One region of the Neorhizobium sp. IRS_2294 genome, then DNA from elsewhere that is predicted to be linked to it. Evidence: riboswitches for the same ligand, from Rfam matches in the RefSeq annotation. Region 1 holds a riboswitch; the other holds the start of a gene.
The links. A riboswitch is a leader RNA that binds a small molecule or an ion and turns the genes downstream of it on or off. The one in region 1 is predicted to bind thiamine pyrophosphate.

Region 1 (8,768 bases):
CGAGCGTCGGCTGAAATGGCTGCAGGGTGCCCTCACAAAGCTCAACGACCGCGAGAAGATGATCATCCGCGCCCGCAGGCTGACGGATGACGGTGCGACGCTGGAAGCGCTGGGTGCCAAGCTCGGAATTTCCAAGGAGCGTGTGCGGCAGATCGAAAGCCGCGCGATCGAGAAGCTGAAGTCGGCACTCGTCACCGCAAATCCGCAGATGGCGCTTGTGTCCTAAACACACTGTGCCCGCGCCGCTCTGGCGGTCGCGACATCTCGATACGATGCTTTAAAGCGCGCAGGCCCTTGAAACGGCCTTCGCGCTTTGAAGCTTTTATACAAGCCTCATTCGGAAATGATTTTGACCTTTTGGCCCGGCGACAATGTCGCGCCGACCGGAATGGCGTTGATCAGCTTGAACAGGTCCAGCTTGCGGTCGGTGCCCATCATCCGGCTTGAGAGCGATGCCATCGTATCCTGTGGCCCGACGCTCACGACGCGAACGCGGAGCGGCTTCAGCGACGCGATTTCAGGCTGTGTCATGCGGCGGAAACTGTTGCGAAGGATTTGTGCGGTCGTGTCGAGCGCGGGACTGCCCTTCGGAACCGCCGTCAGGAACCGGAAGATCTGGTCGTTGACCTTGATCACGGTCACGTCGAAATCCCAGCGTTCGGCGGAAGCGCGTGCGGTCGCGGCCGGCAGGCCGTTGACAGTCGTTTCGCGCACGGTTTCCGGCTGAAGCCCGGCCACCCAGCCGCTGGTCAGATAGTTGGGCAAGCTGCTGGTGTCGCCAGCGGCGACGCCGTCGAAACGGATCGCGGTCTCGCCTGGTCCCGTCGCCAACACGGCTTCGACCTTGTTGTCGATGCGGAAGTCCGGCGGAACGTCGAAGCGTATTCCAAGGCCCCCGTGCAGGAAGGTCTGGCCGCGGACATAACCCTCCTGGGGGCTGTCGCCATAGAGAAGACCGTCGATGCCGGCGAGGAAATAGTCGCGACCCTTGTCGCCGACGCCTTCCTGGCCGAAATTGCGGGCATGCCGGCGGGCCAGATCGACGCGCTGGGCGGAATTCGGGTGGCTGGACAGGAAGTCCAGGCTCTGGTCGCTGTCGGGATCAACCGCCGAGTAGCGCGCATAGGCCGCCATCGAATCGAGGAAGCGCGCAGCGGCGTAAGGGTCGTAGCCAGCTTCGCCCAGCATCCGCACACCGATCACGTCCGCCTGCAGTTCCTGCTGGCGGGAGAACGCCGCAAGTCTCAGCTTTCCGCGGGCAAGCGCCTGCTTGCCGGCGATGTCACTGGACAGCACCTCGGCGACCACCCGGCTGGCGATTACTTCAGCTTCCTCGCGCCGCTGGCGTTCGATGCCGTGGTTGGCGGTGACGTGTCCCATCTCGTGCGACAGCACGGCCGCAACTTCCGAAGCGTCGTTGGCGAGCGCCAGCAGTCCACGCGTGACGTAGAGATAGCCACCGGGCAGGGCGAAGGCATTGATCGCCGGGGAATTGAGGATAGTGATGCGGAAGGATTGCGTCGGATTTTCCGAAACAGCGGTCAGCGCACCGGCAATCCGAGCAACCAGCCGTTCGGTCTTTGCGTCACGATATTCGCCGCCATAGCTTGCAACGATTCGGGGATGCTCGCGTGCACCCATCTGCGCCCGCGGATCGTTCTTTTGAACTTCGTCGACGATCTGAGGCGAGTCTGATGGAGAAACGTTCGGCGTATAGGCCTGGTCGAACACGGACTGACAGCCTGCGAGTGCTGCACCTGCGAGCAACACGACGGCAAAGCGTCTCCAACGGCGCGGTGCGCTGGTCTGCCCGGTCCTGCCGGGTGTCGCGTCCTCGCGTGTTTTGATCCGTGTCTTCTGCACCGTCAGTCCTGTTCACCTTCGCTTCGTACCGATTTTCGCATCGCATGCACAGATAAAAGAGATAGGTTCAGCCGGCGCGTTTGCAATTGACTTCTGATAAACCAAGGCGATGACATCGCCGCAAGACCAAATTGTGGCACTGCGATAACGTTGGTTTTCGCCTGTCTCTATTCGTGACGACGCTCCGTCGACTGGCCTCTAGCGGGCGTAAGGAATAGCCGTGTTTGCGGCGGAGTTGACGATGGTACCATCGCCGACGGCGACCACCACGTCGGCAAGCTTCTGAACCTCGGCGCGGTCGTGGCTGACGATCACCACCGTATTGCCGGTTTCGCGGTGCAGGTCCAGAAGCAGCGACGCCATCGACGACCTAAGTTCAGGATCAAGCGCCGCAAACGGCTCGTCCATCAAAAGGACGGTTCTCTTTCGCACCAGCACCCGCGCGAAGGCAGCGCGCTGCCTCTCGCCGCCGGACAGCGTTCCCGGTTTGCGCGTCTCGAATCCTGCAAGCCCGACACGCTCGAGTGACTGCGAAATTCTCGCCCTGTCCTCACGCGAAAGCTTGAGGGACGGATCGACGCCGAGGCCGATATTGGTGACGAGGTCGAGATGGGCGAACAGATTGTTGTCCTGGAACACCAGCGAAATCGGCCGCTTTGAGGGGTGGGCGTGGGTCACGTCCTCGCCCGCGATCAGGATGCGGCCGGACTCCGGTATCTCGAAGCCCGCGATCAGGTTCAAGAGGGTCGATTTCCCCGAACCAGACGGCCCGGTCACGGCGGTAATCGCGCCGTCGGTCATGGCAATATCGAAGCTGAACCGTTTGGTGCCGAGTTGCAGCGCGATCTTTTCCAGGCGGATGCTGTCAGCCATCGTATCCCTTTCGGCGGCTCAGACTTCCGAGGATCGTCAGCGCCAGACATATCATGCCTAAAAGCAGGGCAAGCCCGTCGGCGTCGTTGGTTCGGTAGCTGGATAGTCTGCTGTAGACGAGCCAGGGCAGGGTCGTCAGTTCCGAGGATCCGAACAGGGCCACAGCACCGAGATCGCCGAGCGAGAGCGCCATGGCAAACGACAGTGCCGTAAGGATTGGGCCGATCAGGAAGGGCAGGTCGATCCGCCGCAGCCTCGAGAAGCCTGTTACGCCGAGGCTCGCGGCCAGGCGTGCCGTCTGCCGCCGATGATCCTCGATCGCCGGTTCCAGCACCCGCATCACGAAGGGCAGGGCCATCAGCATGTTGATGGCCGCGACCAGTGCGGGGGCAAAACGCGAGACATCTCCGAACGGGCGAAGCAGCAGGAACCAGCCTGTCCCGATCACGACCGGCGGCACCAGCAGCACCAGCGACGACGTCGCACCCAGCATCGCCGCCAGCCCGCGCGCCGGGATGCCGGGATGACGGAGATCCCTTATGGCAATGCGCGCATGGATGATCGCCAATGCGACGCTGACGGCCAGCAGCCCGGACAAGAGCGCGATCGACAGGCTTGTATAGGCGGCGTTGAGGAATGCGGGGCTGGACGCCAGCCGCCAGAGATCGGCCTTGATGCCGGCTAGGAAGATCGAGGCGAGCGGCAGGATGAGGAACAGGGTCGCAGCGAGGATGGTTGAGCCGTCCCACAGCCTTGCGCCCCATGTCCGTCCATCGAAGCGGCGGGTGGCGCGGCCGGCAGTTACATGTGTGCCGTCGGGGGCGGGGAGAAACGCGAGAGCGGCGAGGATCAGGCCCGTCACGGCGATCTGTAGCACCGCCAGTCCGATGGCACGCGGCGGATCGAAATCGAAGCGCAGCGACTGGTAGATCGCCACTTCCAGCGTCGTCGCCGCCGGCCCGCCGCCCAGAATCAGGACCAGCGTGAAACTGGTGGCGCAGAGCATGAAGATCAGCCCGGCAATGCCCGGCACGACCCGGATGAGAGCGGGCCCCTCGATGAAACGGAAGATCGACAACGGCTTCATGCCGAGGCTGGTGGAGAGCAGCCAGTATTCCGCAGGCTGCCGCTCGAGCGCCACGAGAAACAGGCGGGCGGCCAGCGGCAGGTTGAAGAAGACATGGGCGAGGAGAATACCGGTCAGGCCGTAAATGCTGATCGGCTGCTCAAGCCCCAATGTCGAGAGGAAACTATTGACCGCGCCCTGGCGCCCCCAGATGCCGATCAGACCCAGCGCACCGATCAGAACCGGCAGACCCATCGGCAACGCCATCAGCCGCACGATCCAGATACGGCCGATGAAATGCGGCCGTCTTGCCAGTGACAGCGCTACGGGAAGCGCCAGACACACAGAGAACAGGGTCGAGAGCACCGCCTGCCACAGCGTGAACTGCAGGATGCGGCCGGTATAGGCCGTGAACAATCGCCCCTGCGTTTCAGGGGCATCCCAGAGCAGCAGGGCCGAGACCGCGATGCCGACGAAAAGCGCGATCGCGACGAGGCTCAGCACCCCTCCGGAAATCCCCCGTCTTCGCTCGGCAGCGGTCAGCAGCATGCCCGGTTCAGCCGATCAGTTCATGCTCATGGCGTTCAGCCATTCGTCGATCCATGCCTGGCGGTTCTTCGCGACTTCGTCGGATCCCATCAGGAATGTCTTTTCCGGCATGACCAGCTTGCCGAAAGCGTCGGGCAGCGGCTGCGACGTCTTCGTCACCGGCATCATCCAGTTGGTAGTGGGGATCACGTCCTGAAAACCCTGCGACACCATGAATTTGAGGAAGTCACGGGCGAGATCCTTGTCACGGGCGCCCTTCAGCATGCCGGCCACTTCGATCTGCACGTAATGGCCCTCGGAAAACGCGGCCGCCTGGTAACGGTTCTCGTTCTCCTCCACCATGTGATAGGCAGGCGAGGTCGTATAGGACAGCACCATCGGCACTTCGCCCTTGGTAAACAGGCCGTAGGCTTCCGACCAACCGGGCGTGACGGTCAGGATGCGGCCCTTCAGCTTTGCCCAGGCTTCCGGCGCCTTGTCGCCATAGACTGATTTCATCCACAAAAGCAGGCCGAGGCCGGGTGTCGAGGTGCGCGGATCTTCGATCGCGATCTTCTGCGAAGGATCGCCCTCCACCAGTTCCTTCAGGCTCTTCGGCGGGTTCTTGATGGTTTTCGTGTCGTAGACGACGGCGAAATGACCGTAGTCATAGGGCAGGAACGTATCGTCGGCGTAATTGCCGGGAACGCTGATCCCGCCATTGCCGGAGGATGCCTGCAGTCCATGCGGTTCGAATAGGCCGGTCGCCTTCGCCTCCGAAATCAGGTTGGTGTCGAGCCCGAGCGCGATATCGGCCTTGGTCGTCTCACCCTCCAGCTTCAGCCGGGTCAGAAGTGCGACGCCATCGGCGACAGCCACGAATTCGACCTTGCAGGCGCAGGTCTTTTCGAAAGCGGCCTTCACCTTGGGGCCGGGGCCCCAGTCGGCGGTGAAGCTTTCATAGGTGTAGATGGTCAGCACCTTGTCCTCGGCCCTTGCGGCCGGCGACAGGATGATGGTGGCCGCAGCCACGGTGAGCGATAGCAAGAGTTTGCGCATCAACGCCTCCTTCAAAATCAATCTACAAGGGGAATAGGCGCTGAGCGTGAGCCGTCTAATCCCTCCGCCGGTGTTAGCCGGATCAGGTTCCGCGGGTTGGCTGAAAGCCTCTCAGCCGCACGTTACCGCGCAGCACCCCGTTAGAGCGGGACTAGATGTACCGGTGAAGGAATTGTCTGGCAAGTGGTGTCGAACCGCTGCCGTCTTGCGTTCATGGCCAAGGACCGAGGGGCATCGTGCGATAGCAGTCGCGATAGCAAGAAAGCCGCCCGGGGTGCCGGACGGCTTTCTTGCTAGTAGTTCTTTGGCAACAAGGTTCACGCGTTGAGCGCGTAGCCTGACTGGGAGTCGTTGCGGAATATCTTGAGGTCACGCGGCACGATCGCCATGCCGCCGAGACGGTTGGCGATGGCATAGTCGATTGTCTGCTCTACCACATGCGGCATCACGGGCTTGGTCAGAACGCCGAGCGATCCCTCGACGCCGTCTTTCACGTCTTCCGGATTGGCCGTCATGAAGATGACCGTCAGGCCGTATTCGGCAGCGAGTTCGCGTCCGATTTCCGGACCGGTCCGGCCGTCGGAGAGATTGACGTCGACCAGCGCGATATCGGCGTATGCACCGAGCGACAGGGCGTGCTTGCGTGCGCTGGCAAAGCCTGCAACCTTGAGACCCATGCTCTCGACAGTCTCGGCAACATCAAGCGCGATCAGGAATTCGTCCTCGACGATCAGAACGCGCTGTTCCATTGCATCACTCGCCAGCCGACGACGCATCACATTAGTCAGCATTGGACATTCCTAACCGTTTTGTTTCCATCTGGTCGGCATGTCGGCATTCATACCGCACTACGCATTTCGACCACTTGATGGATGCCGAACGTCACCGGGGAATGTTTGTTCCGGCTCGCGATAAATAAAACGGTGGATATTTATTTGTTAAGTATAGGAATTCTTTAACTATCCTTCAATCTGTTCTCGGAGCATCTCAAGCTCCAGCCATTCTTCTTCCATTTTGGCGACACGATCGCGTAGTTTTGCCGTCTCTGCGGCAAGCTTTGAAAATGCCGACGGGTCTTTGGCGAAGAGTTTGGGATCGGCCATCTTCCGTTCGGATGTAGCGATCTCGTCCTGCGCCTTGGCCATGTCCTTGGGGAGGTTTTCCAGCGCGAACTTCTGCTTGAAGGAGAGCTTGCCCTTTGACTTGGTGGCAGCCGGAGCAGTGCTGTCCGTTTTCGCCTTTTCCGCCTTATCGGCGCGGCGCTTTTCGTCGGCCATGCCTTTGCGCTGCTGCAGCATGTCGGTATAGCCGCCCGCATATTCGATCCAGCGGCCATCAGGGGCATCCGGGTCTGTCGGGGCGATCGTCGAAGTCACGGTCCGATCGAGAAAGTCGCGGTCATGGCTGACGAGAATGACGGTGCCGGCATAGCCCGCGACGATTTCCTGCAAGAGGTCCAGCGTCTCGATGTCGAGGTCGTTGGTCGGTTCGTCGAGGATCAGAAGATTCGAGGGTTTGGCCAGCATGCGGGCCAGCATCAGGCGCGCGCGCTCGCCCCCGGAGAGGTTCTTGATCGGCGTGCGGATCTGTTCCGGCTGGAACAGGAAATCCTTCATGTAGCCCGCCACATGCCGCTGTTCGCCGTTGACTAGCAGCGTCTCGCCGCGGCCGTCTGTCAGGTAGTGAGACAGCGTATCTGCGGGGTCGAGGTCCTCGCGCTTCTGGTCAAGCGTGGCAATTTCGAGATTGGTGCCGAGCTTGATCCAGCCGCTGTCGGGAGCAAGCTGACCCGTCAGCATCTTGAGAAGCGTCGTCTTACCAGCGCCATTCGGACCAACCAGGCCGATCCGGTCGCCGCGATGAATGCGGATCGAGAATGGCGCAACGATCGGCTTGTCATAGGTCTTGGTGATGTTTTCCGCTTCCACCACCAACTTGCCGGACTCGCGACCTTCGGCGACGGAGGCCTGGACGGAGCCCTGCGGTCCCTTGTGGCCACGGTAGTCGGCACGCATGGCCTGCAGTTCGCCGACGCGGCGCATGTTGCGCTTGCGCCTTGCGGTCACGCCGTAGCGCATCCAGTGTTCTTCGCGCTCGATTGCCTTGCCGAGCTTGTGCTGCTCGATCTCTTCCTCTTCGAGAACCTGGTCGCGCCAGGCTTCGAAATGGCCGAAACCGCGCGACAGGCGGCGGGACGTGCCGCGGTCCAGCCAGACGGTGGCGTTGGACACTTTTTCGAGAAAGCGACGGTCATGGCTGATGACGACCAGTGCGCTGCGGGTCTTGCGCAGCTCGTCTTCCAGCCATTCGATGGTCGGAAGATCGAGATGGTTGGTCGGCTCGTCCAGCATCAGGATATCAGGTTCCGGTGCCATGACGCGGACAAGTGCTGCGCGTCGCGCCTCGCCACCGGAAAGCCTGACCGGATCTTCCTCTCCTGTCAGGCCCAGATTCTCCAGCAGATAGGTGACGCGGTAGGGGTCGTCGCCCGGTCCAAGCCCCGCTTCCGCATAGGCCTGCACGGTTTTGTAACCAGCGAAATCCGGCGCCTGTTCGAGATAGCGGATCGTCGCATTGGGGTGCCGGAAAACCTCGCCCGACTGTGCTTCCACCATGCCGGCGGCGATCTTCATCAGCGTCGATTTGCCCGACCCGTTGCGGCCGACGAGAGAGATGCGGTCGCCCGGCTCCACCTGCAGGGCAGCTCCGTTGAGAAGCGGCGTGCCGCCGAAGGTTAGAACGATATCGTCGAGTTTCAGAATAGGCGGTGCCATGCGGCGTCTATGCTCCGGAAAAATCGTTTGGACGGGCAAGGATCATCGCCTTGCCGTCACGTAAATGTAATTGGACCGGCCCTTCTGCAACGTTGGATACGGTGCGGGAAGAGCCGAAGGGCAGCGTGTAATCCTTGAGAGGATAGCGCGCGCCAAGAATGTCGAGGCCTGCAAGGCCGGTAAAACCGATGACGGAAAACAACGCGCCCTTGGGCAGGTCGAGCGTCCTCGTGCCGGTGAGAAACGGCACGGCCTCTTCCTCGCCGGATGTCAGGAAAACGTCATGGCCGCGTTCGGCAAGGCTCATCGCATGCAGAAAATGCTGGAGCGCATGGTCGGAGCGTTCTCCGCCCAGTGCGCCGATCAGGATGAGCCGCGTCGCGCCGCGTTCGATCGCTTCGGCCGTTGCAATCTCGCCGTCCGTCTCGTTCTTTTCCGGCGGATAGGTCCGGCGCTCGACATCGGGATAGCGCTCGATCAGGTCTGCGTCGGAGGAATCGAAATCGCCCACCCAGAGCTCCGGCATCACACCCAGCGCCTCTGCATGGCGCATGCCGCTGTCGGCCGCGATGAAGCGGCTTGCGGCAACTGCCTTTTGCAGTCGG
Region 2 (8,768 bases), on a different replicon from region 1:
GGGATTTGACGAGCGTGATGTCGTTGGGTCCCCGCAACCAACCGATCCGCACCACCTGATCGGCTGCGTGGACAGGAGGGGCAAACACGGCGGCGGCACTGAAGAGGGTGACAGCGGCAAGGAATGTACGCTTGGAAATCATAGCTCAGTCCAATCTGCGGTTTTCACATGGAAGTCAGTCTTGTGTGGGGAGGACGCCGAGATCTTCCAGCAGCGCCGCTTCGATGCGGCCCGTTCTGCGGTCGTCGCGGCGGCGGGGGCGGTCGATATCGACATTGATTTCGCGGATGAAATGTCCCTGATCGAGCACCAGGATTCGGTCTGCAAGCGCCACGGCCTCCCAGACGTCGTGGGTGACGAGCAGCACCGCCGGACGATGTTTGCGCCACAGCGCGAGGACGAGCTCATGCATTCGCAACCGCGTCAGCGCATCGAGAGAGGCAAAGGGCTCGTCCAGCAGCAGCAATTCGGGTTCACGCACGAGAGCCCGCGCAAGCGCCGACCGCTGTGCCTCGCCGCCTGAGAGCGTCAGTGGCCAGGCATCGACCCGGTGGGACAGGCCGACTTCCTCCAGTGCCTGTGTGGCTCGCGTCCGGGCGTCCGGGTGGCGCAGACCGAGCGCGACATTGTCGATGACACTTTTCCACGGCAGCAGTCGCGGTTTCTGGAAAACCACCGAGCGCCGTGTGGTGAGCTGAAGCTTTTCGGCTGGAGCGGTGTCGAGACCGGCCAGAATGCGCAGAAGCGTGGTTTTCCCCGAACCGCTGCGGCCGAGCAGGGCCACGAATTCGCCGGGCGTCAGTGTGAGGTCGATGCCTCCGAGAACTGCGGTGGCGCCGAACGAGCGGGTGAGTTGCCTGATGTCGACGAGGGGGCTCAACCGATCGCCTCCGGACGCCAGCGCAGCGCATAAGCCTCGATAGTCCGAACAAGGCCATCGGTCAGCAGGCCCAGGATGGCGTAGACCAGAAGGCAGACGACGATGACATCGGTCTGTAGGAAGTCGCGGGCATAGGAAATGGTGTATCCGATGCCGCTTGCGGCATTGATCTGTTCGCCGACGACGAGGCTGAGCCAGGCGACGCTGAGGCCGTATCGGACGCCCACGAGCAGCGAGGGCAGGGCGCCTGGAATGATAATATGGCGAATGATGCTTGTCGTGCCGAGGTCCATTGTCTGCCCCGCCTCGATCAGCTTCCTGTCAATGCCGCGAATGCCGCCGTAAAGGGTGAGGTAGATCGGAAAGATGGCGCCGAAGGCGACGAGCCCGATCTTCGGCATCTCGCCGATCCCGAACCAGAGGATGAACAGTGGCAGAAGACCCAGGAACGGCATGGCCTTCAGCATCTGGATCGGCGGGTCTATCACCGCTTCTCCGAACCGAGACAGGCCGGAGATCAGAGCCAGAACAATCCCGGCGACGAGCGCGATCGAAAAGCCTGCAAGCACCCGCAGGAACGATACGATCAGCCCGTTGATCAGTTCACCGGCCGCGATGAGGCGGCTGGCTGTCGCGACGATGTCGCCCGGTCCGGCCAGAATGCGCGGCGACAGCAGTCCCGTCATGCTGGCGATCTGCCAAATGACAAGGAGGGCAACCGGCGAGGCAAGCCGCGACGCGAACTGCGCCAGGCGTCCGGCCCTTGCAGGACCCTCGATAGCTCGGCTCATGCTGGCCACCATTTGTGGAAGTGGTGGACCGGGCCATGCCCGCCGCCGATCGAGAGGTTTCTTCCGGCAATGAGAGCGTCCTGAAGATAGGTCTTCGCAGCTCCAACGGACTCGTGCAGCGAGAGGCCGCGGGCGAGGCCGGCGGTGATCGCCGCCGCAAGTGTGCAGCCTGTGCCATGGTCGTTTTTCGTATTGACACGGGCTGCCGAGAACTCCGTCACGCCTGACTGGTCGAAGAGGAGATCGATGCTGTCGCAGCCGATTCCATGCCCGCCCTTGATCAGCACGGCACGGGCTCCGGCGTTGAGGATGATCTCCGCCTGACGGGTCATATCGGACCGGGTTTCGGCGACCGGCATGCCGGTCAGCAGTGCAGCTTCCGGCAGGTTCGGCGTCACGATCGTCGCTTTCGGAACGAGGCTGGCAATCAGGGCGGAGATTGCGTCCTCGCGCAGCAGCCGGTCTCCCGAGGTCGCGACCATGACCGGATCGAGGACCATAGGACCGCGATAGTCTGCCAGGCCCTCGGCAACCGCGCGGATTGTTTCGCAGCGTGAAACCATGCCGATCTTGATCGCATGGACCTCGATATCGGCAAGCACTGCGCGCATCTGCTCCCGGATCATTGTCGGCGAGATGTCTTCAACGGCGCTCACGCCCCGCGTGTTCTGCGCCGTCACGGCCGTGATGACGCTGGTGGCGAAGACGTTGAGGGCGGAGAATGTCTTGATATCGGCCTGGATGCCGGCGCCTCCGCCACTGTCGGAGCCGGCGATTGTCATGGCAACGGATGTCATCGCTTTACCTCGCTCAGGGCATCTTCCACCCGGCGCCGAAAACTCCGGCAGGCGTCTGCAGGGTCCGGTGCGCGGAAGATTGCCGAAATGACCGCGACACCGTCGGCACCGGCCTCGATGACGCTGCGCACCTGCTCCAGCCCGATGCCCGCGATCGCGCCGACCGGGAGGGTCGGATCCAGTTGTCGCAATCGTTCGCGCAGATCCCGAAAACCGTCGAGGCCGACCGGTGGATCGAGGTTCTGTTTCGACAAGGTCTCGAACACCCCGCCGATACAGGCATAGCTCGCCTGCGCCCGGCCGGCACGTTCCGCATCGGCACGTGTCTTGACGGTGAGGCCGATGATGGCGTCGGGGCCGAGCAGCCGGCGTGCGGTCCCGGCATCCATGTCGTCAGCACCCAGATGCACGCCGTCGGCGCCTGAAGCGAGCGCCACATCGACACGGTCGTTGATCACAAGCGGCACGCCGGTGCCTTCAAGGGCGGCCTTGATGCTTTTGGCCATGGCGATCATCTGCCGGGTGGAGCCGGCCTTGTCGCGGTACTGGATCAGCGTCGCGCCGTTTCGGACGGCGATCGCGGCGAGGTCCACGAGATCGCCGCTATCGGAAAGACCGGCATCGACGATCGGGTTCAGTCGGTAGTCAAATTTCATGGTCGATCCTTCCGTGCAGACTGAGCTCGTCGGGAGTGAGCGCCGAGAGCGCATCCAGAAACGCGATGCCGAAACTGCCGGGGCCGCGCGCGTGCCCGGCGGCCTGTTCGGCGGCGACGCCGGTCGTCGCTAGTGCCGCAGCCGCCGCAGCCATGGCTTCCGGTTCGACGGCCAGATACGCTGCGATGATGCCACCTGACAGGCAACCGGTCCCGGTGACATCCGCCATCCATTGATGGCCATTCCGAACAGTGGCGGTTCGCGCGCCATCCGTCAGGCGGTCGTGAGCGCCGGTCTCGATTTTCAGTGTTTCGCCAATGTCTCCGAACAGCGCCATCTCCGCGCTGTTGCCACGCAGTACTGTTGGGCGGCGGGCGATCAATGTCTTTGCAAACTCCAGCCGCACGGGGGAATAGTCGCTATGAACGGGATCGAGGACCCAGGGTTTTCCATGATCGTTTGCGACCTCGACAGCCAGTTCGATCACTTTGCGGCGATCAGCATCCAGCGTGCCGAGATTGACGACGAGGACATCAGCCTTCGAGACGAAGCCGACGATTTCGTCCGGGGAGGAGGTCATCGAGGGGATGGCGCCGATTGCAGTGATGCCGTCAGCAACGAATTTCTGCACCACCGTGTTCATCAGGCAATGGACGCGTGGGCGCCGGGCCCGCACACGTGCCAGGCGATCGCCGGCCTGTTGCGGCGTCGGGGAATTGTTCATTGTCATCACCGGATTTCGATCGCTAGATCTTCGACCGGCGGCGCCTGCGGAATGAGGCCGCTCGCTGCCATGAACTCACCGAAACGCTGGTATCTGCCGCGATCAAGCGCTGCAGGCCGTTTGGCGAAACGTGGCAGCGTATCGGTGAACGCCTGCCGATTGAGCTGGTCGTCGAGGTTGGGATAGGCCTTGATGAACAGCTTCCAGGCATTGTCCGGGTGATTGGTCAGGAAGATCGCAGCCTTCTCGACGGATTCGAGAAAGCGGGGGAGGCGGGGATCTGTCGCAAGCGCGTCGCGCGTCACGAAGATCAGCTCGTCATAAACAGGGACGCCGTGTTCTTCCGGAAAGAAGGAACGACCCTCGTGCCCTTCGATCCGCATCTGCGTCAGTTCGAAGTTTCTGAAGCCGCCAAGCGTGGCGTCGACCTTGCCGCCGATCAGCGATGGCGAGAGGGCGAAATTGACGTTGATCAGTTCGACCTCGGTAAGCCCAATGCCTTCGCCCTCGAGCATGCGCTTCAGCATCGCGTCTTCGAAACCCGTGACGGAAAAGCCGACCTTCTTGCCGCGCAGATCCTTGAGGCTCTTGATCGGGCCATCGGCGAGAACCGTCACCGTATTCAAGGGCGTTTCGACGAGGGTACCGATCCGCTTGAGCGGCAGGCCGACTGCACGATCGAGATAGAGGTTCGGTTGGTAGTGGATGCCGATATCGGCCTGGCCGGCGGCAACGAGGCGAGGCACCGTCGATGGGTCGGCGGGAGGCACCAGCTCGACATCGAGGCCGGCGGCTTCGAAATAGCCGTTTTCGGCGGCAATCACGAGCGGCGCATGGTCCGGGTTCACAAACCATTCGAGCATGACGGTGAGTTTTTCTGCCGCCTGGCTAGCGGACGCAATCATGCTCACGGATAGGGCAATGGCAAAGGCCAGAAGCATGCGTTTCATGGGTGGTCGTCTCTCCTCACGATGATAACTGTGTCTGTTGTTCGGTCTCGATTGCCCAATGGGGGCGTCCCTTTACGAGACGGTCGAAACCCAGGCGCAGCGCGACGCTGGTCAGGGCCAGGATGGTCATGGCTGCGAAAACGGTGTCGGTCTGCATCCGGGCGTTCGCCTGAACCATGACAAAGCCGAGCCCGGCTGAAGCCCCGACCCATTCGCCGATCACGGCACCCAGCGGCGCGAGCGGCACGGCGACGCGCAGACCGGACACGAGCGCCGGCAGCGCAAGCGGTGTTCGGAGCCGCACAAGGATCTGCCAGGGCGTCGCGCTTGTCAGCGCGGCGGCTTCCAGAATCGCTGGTTCCGTCCGCCTCAGGCCATCTGCGAAGGCGGAGGCGACCGGGAAGAAGATGACGAGCATCGTCATCATCACTTTCGACGCCATGCCGAAACCGAGCCAAAGCACCAGGATGGGTGCCAGCACGAAGACCGGAAAGGTCTGCAGGATAAGGATGATCGGCCAGGCAAGCCTGCCGGCCCGCGGGAATGCCACAACGAGAAACGCGACCGCCGCACCGAAGATGCTGCCGGCGACGAGACCTGCAAAAATCTCGGTGATGGTGACAGCGGTATGATGAGCGAGGAAGCTGCTCTGACGCACCAATGCCTGCACCACCGCGAGCGGTGACGGCAAAAGATAGCGTGGCGGCGAAAAGACCTGAACGGCTATCTGCCAGCTTACCAGCAGCAGAAAAAGCCCGAGGGCTGCGAACCGGGAGTGCATGTCAGTGCTGAGGCGTGAAACCGTCGAACCGCATTCGTCCTATATGGGAATCTCTCGAGAGCGTAAGCATGGCTGATCTCCTGACCTTGACATCATGGAGATCCAGGCGAGCGGAGAATAAGAAAGAGGTGCGGTATTGCGCCGTTTCCGTTCCTACGCCGGTATGACCCGGATCAGGTTCAAGGGTCCGGCTCACCGCCATCTCAGCACCGTTCGATGCTCCCCTCGGAATGACGCCAAGGTTGGACAAAGAAACGGCCTTTGTCAATCGCTTGCGATCGCTGTCCGGCAGAGCCTGCGCGGCGAGCTGACAAAAATTTTATTGTATGTCATCCGCCTCCCGGAAACCCGGGGTCCGTCCGCTGGTTATGTCTTCGCAACTTAGGAGGAGCAACCATGACCGATAGAGAACAGGAACAGCGCGAACGGGCCTACAGACTGTGGGAGGAAGAAGGCCGTCCTGAAGGGTCCCATGACGATCACTGGAAGCGCTCCGAGCATCCAGCCGACATGTCGGATCAGGAAAGCGACGATGTGACCAAGGTCAACCAGCAGGCTGATGCCGCGTTTGGTGGAGAGAACGATGCAGCGGCCGACGATGCCGCCACAATCCGACCTCCGTCGTCAGTCGCGCCGGACTGACGACGATCGCGGCAGTCTGGATAGGTATCCAGACCTGCCCTGCATGAAAGGGGTTGGCACAACACCTCGAAATATCGGCTGCCGATAGTTCGGCCGTCGACACACTTCAGCCGTCATGAACACCGTTCGTCCGGTCCACTTTATGCGTCGTCGGGCGATCGAGAACCTGACCGAAACACACGACGGCCACCCGTTTTCCGGTGGCTTTCGCCAGATACATATAGTCGTCAGCGCGTTTGACATAGGTTTGCGGCGTGTCTTCGGCCTGGAGGAACGTAACGCCGACCGCGGCACCCGTGAATGTCACCTGGCCATCGATGGGGATCGGCTTGAACACCCTTTCCATCGTTTCCTGAATATGCGTCTGCATATCTCCCGCGTACTTGCGATCCATGTCGAGAAGAATAGCAAACTCGTCTCCTCCGACCCTGGCGATGAAATCCGTCGCTCGGAAACTTTCGCGAAGTCTCGCCGAGATCGTTCGCAGGACTTCGTCGCCTGCGGAATGCCCCAGACTGTCGTTGACGATCTTGAAGCCGTTGAGATCGATGTAGGCGATGGCGAGCTTTCTGTCATTGAGCAGGTTGCGGGCAACCTCTCCGGCGACAACTTCATCGAAACAGGCTCGGTTTGGGAGTCCTGACAGGGCATCGGTCTGCGCGGAGGTTTTCAGAGCGCTTTCGATAGCGCGCTGCTGCCTGACGCGGGCAGACACATCGACAATGACCTCCACATCGAATGAAACGCCATCGACGATCGTGCGTTGCGCCGAAATCAGGGTTGGGATGATCGTACCATCCGAATGCGCAATTTCAACATCTTCGAGCTCGTAGGCGCCGTCCTCGCGCAATAGCCGGTGCCGTCTGTCGCGGGCGGGATTGTCGATCGCGGCACCCTCGGAAATCAGCTTCTTTCCGTTGATCTCGTCCCATTTCAGGCCGGTGAGCTTCAGATAGGCATCGTTGACTTTGACGTAGCTCGAGGTTTTCGTGTCGCTCGTCGTGATGGCCATGGCAATGGGCGCGGACTCAAACATCCTCATCAGCATTGAGATCAAGTGTTGCGTCGGCAGGACATCAGCCTGGTCCGGATCATGCCAGACATGAGGAGCCTTCACGGATACTTTCCCGTCCAGCGGGACCTCCGTGGGCACGATCTCGGTGATGGTGCCGTACCATTTCACGATCTTGCCGGTCGCATCGCGATGAGGCTTTGCCCGACTGACCATCCATCGCCAGCTGTCGTCGTGCAGACGCATGCGAAACCTGGTTTCGAATGGGTCGCCGGATGGCAGCCATCCAAGCCATTCCCGCCGAACCCGCAAACTGTCGTCCGGATGCATCCGACCGTACCAGTCCGCGATCCGGTCACGCATCCTGGACATCGTCGGGTCTGGCGTTGGCCCCATGAAATTGACAATGCCTTCGGCATCGCTCGACCAGGGAATGTTCGGGCTGAGTTCGATCGACCATCGTGCGTGGTCTTCCGTCTCGGTCAGCGCCTTTTCCATCGATTTGTGACCGGTAACATCGATCGCCGTGACCGAAATGCCGATCGGCTCGCCTGCGTCGTCATCGACCCGCTGGTTCACCACGAGGAGAATGTTCTCACTTCCGGGCGGACGATATTCGTCCACAATCAAAGGCTCGCCCGCAAGGACTCGCTGAAGATCTTTGGTGACCCGGCGCGCCTCTCGTGCCGGCATGAAACTGTGAACGGTGAGCCCGATCATCTGCTCGGGCGTTAATCCCAGCATTGCAGCGAACCGATTGTTTACACTGACATGGTGCAAGTCTGAATCGAGAAAGCAGAGGCCGACCGGTGCCGCCTCATAGAGCGTTTCCAGTTGATGGACCCGCTGGAACAGCGAGCCGGTTCCGCGGCGTTCCGTGAGTGGCTTCTGCTTGCTGACAGCGAGAAGCCGTTCTGTCGCATCACCGTCGACAGGTCTGCCAAACAGCCACCCCTGTCCAACGTCGCAACCAAGACGCTTCAGCATTTCTGCCTGTTCTTCGGTTTCAACGCCTTCGGCAACAACCGTCATGCCAAGGCTTTGCCCCAGCCCAATGACCGAGGCGACGATTTTCCGGCTGCCGCTGTCATGCTGCATGGAGCGCACGAAGCTTGTGTCGATCTTCAGTTTGTCGAAGGGGAACGCGTGAAGCCGCGTCAGGCTGGCAAAGCCGGTCCCGAAGTCGTCGAGGGAGATGCCCATGCCGGCAGACTTGAGCGATGCTATGTTTTCCCTGACGACTGTATCGTCATCGAGCAGTGCGCTTTCCGTCATTTCGATATGGATCCGGTTCATCGGAAACCCGGTTTCCGAGATTATCGAAGCCAGAAAGTGGAAGAGGTCTGGGTCCTGAAACTGCGTCGGCGACAGGTTGATCGCGAGGACAAAGTCTCCCCTCCAGCTTGCAGCTTTGCGACAGGCATCCTGGACGATCTTTTGCGTCAAAGCGCCAATCAGATTGCTGGTTTCGGCGAACGGAATGAAATCTGAAGGTGCGATGGCACCTGCTTCAGAATCGGTCCAACGCGCAAGAA

Region 2: linked by a shared signal. The riboswitch ahead of ACQY1K_RS18490 (ABC transporter permease) and the one ahead of thiB (thiamine ABC transporter substrate binding subunit) in region 1 are both predicted to bind thiamine pyrophosphate.

Annotation. Positions count from the first base shown of each region.
Region 1 is NZ_CP191439.1:3,295,616-3,304,383, reverse strand. Features, by position in the region: gene ACQY1K_RS15995 (RNA polymerase factor sigma-32) at 1-226, shown strand, start outside; gene ACQY1K_RS15990 (M48 family metalloprotease) at 334-1,848, opposite strand; gene ACQY1K_RS15985 (ATP-binding cassette domain-containing protein) at 2,062-2,736, opposite strand; gene thiP (thiamine/thiamine pyrophosphate ABC transporter permease ThiP) at 2,729-4,351, opposite strand; gene thiB (thiamine ABC transporter substrate binding subunit) at 4,367-5,404, opposite strand; TPP riboswitch at 5,432-5,539, opposite strand; gene ACQY1K_RS15970 (response regulator) at 5,707-6,180, opposite strand; gene ACQY1K_RS15965 (ABC-F family ATP-binding cassette domain-containing protein) at 6,349-8,163, opposite strand; gene ACQY1K_RS15960 (thiamine diphosphokinase) at 8,171-8,768, opposite strand, start outside.
Region 2 is NZ_CP191440.1:255,336-264,103, forward strand. Features, by position in the region: gene ACQY1K_RS18455 (aliphatic sulfonate ABC transporter substrate-binding protein) at 1-142, opposite strand, end outside; gene ACQY1K_RS18460 (ABC transporter ATP-binding protein) at 176-901, opposite strand; gene ACQY1K_RS18465 (ABC transporter permease subunit) at 877-1,671, opposite strand; gene thiD (bifunctional hydroxymethylpyrimidine kinase/phosphomethylpyrimidine kinase) at 1,668-2,468, opposite strand; gene thiE (thiamine phosphate synthase) at 2,465-3,124, opposite strand; gene ACQY1K_RS18480 (hydroxyethylthiazole kinase) at 3,114-3,854, opposite strand; gene ACQY1K_RS18485 (ABC transporter substrate-binding protein) at 3,854-4,798, opposite strand; gene ACQY1K_RS18490 (ABC transporter permease) at 4,815-5,579, opposite strand; TPP riboswitch at 5,713-5,815, opposite strand; gene ACQY1K_RS18495 (DUF2934 domain-containing protein) at 5,976-6,221, shown strand; gene ACQY1K_RS18500 (EAL domain-containing protein) at 6,328-8,768, opposite strand, start outside.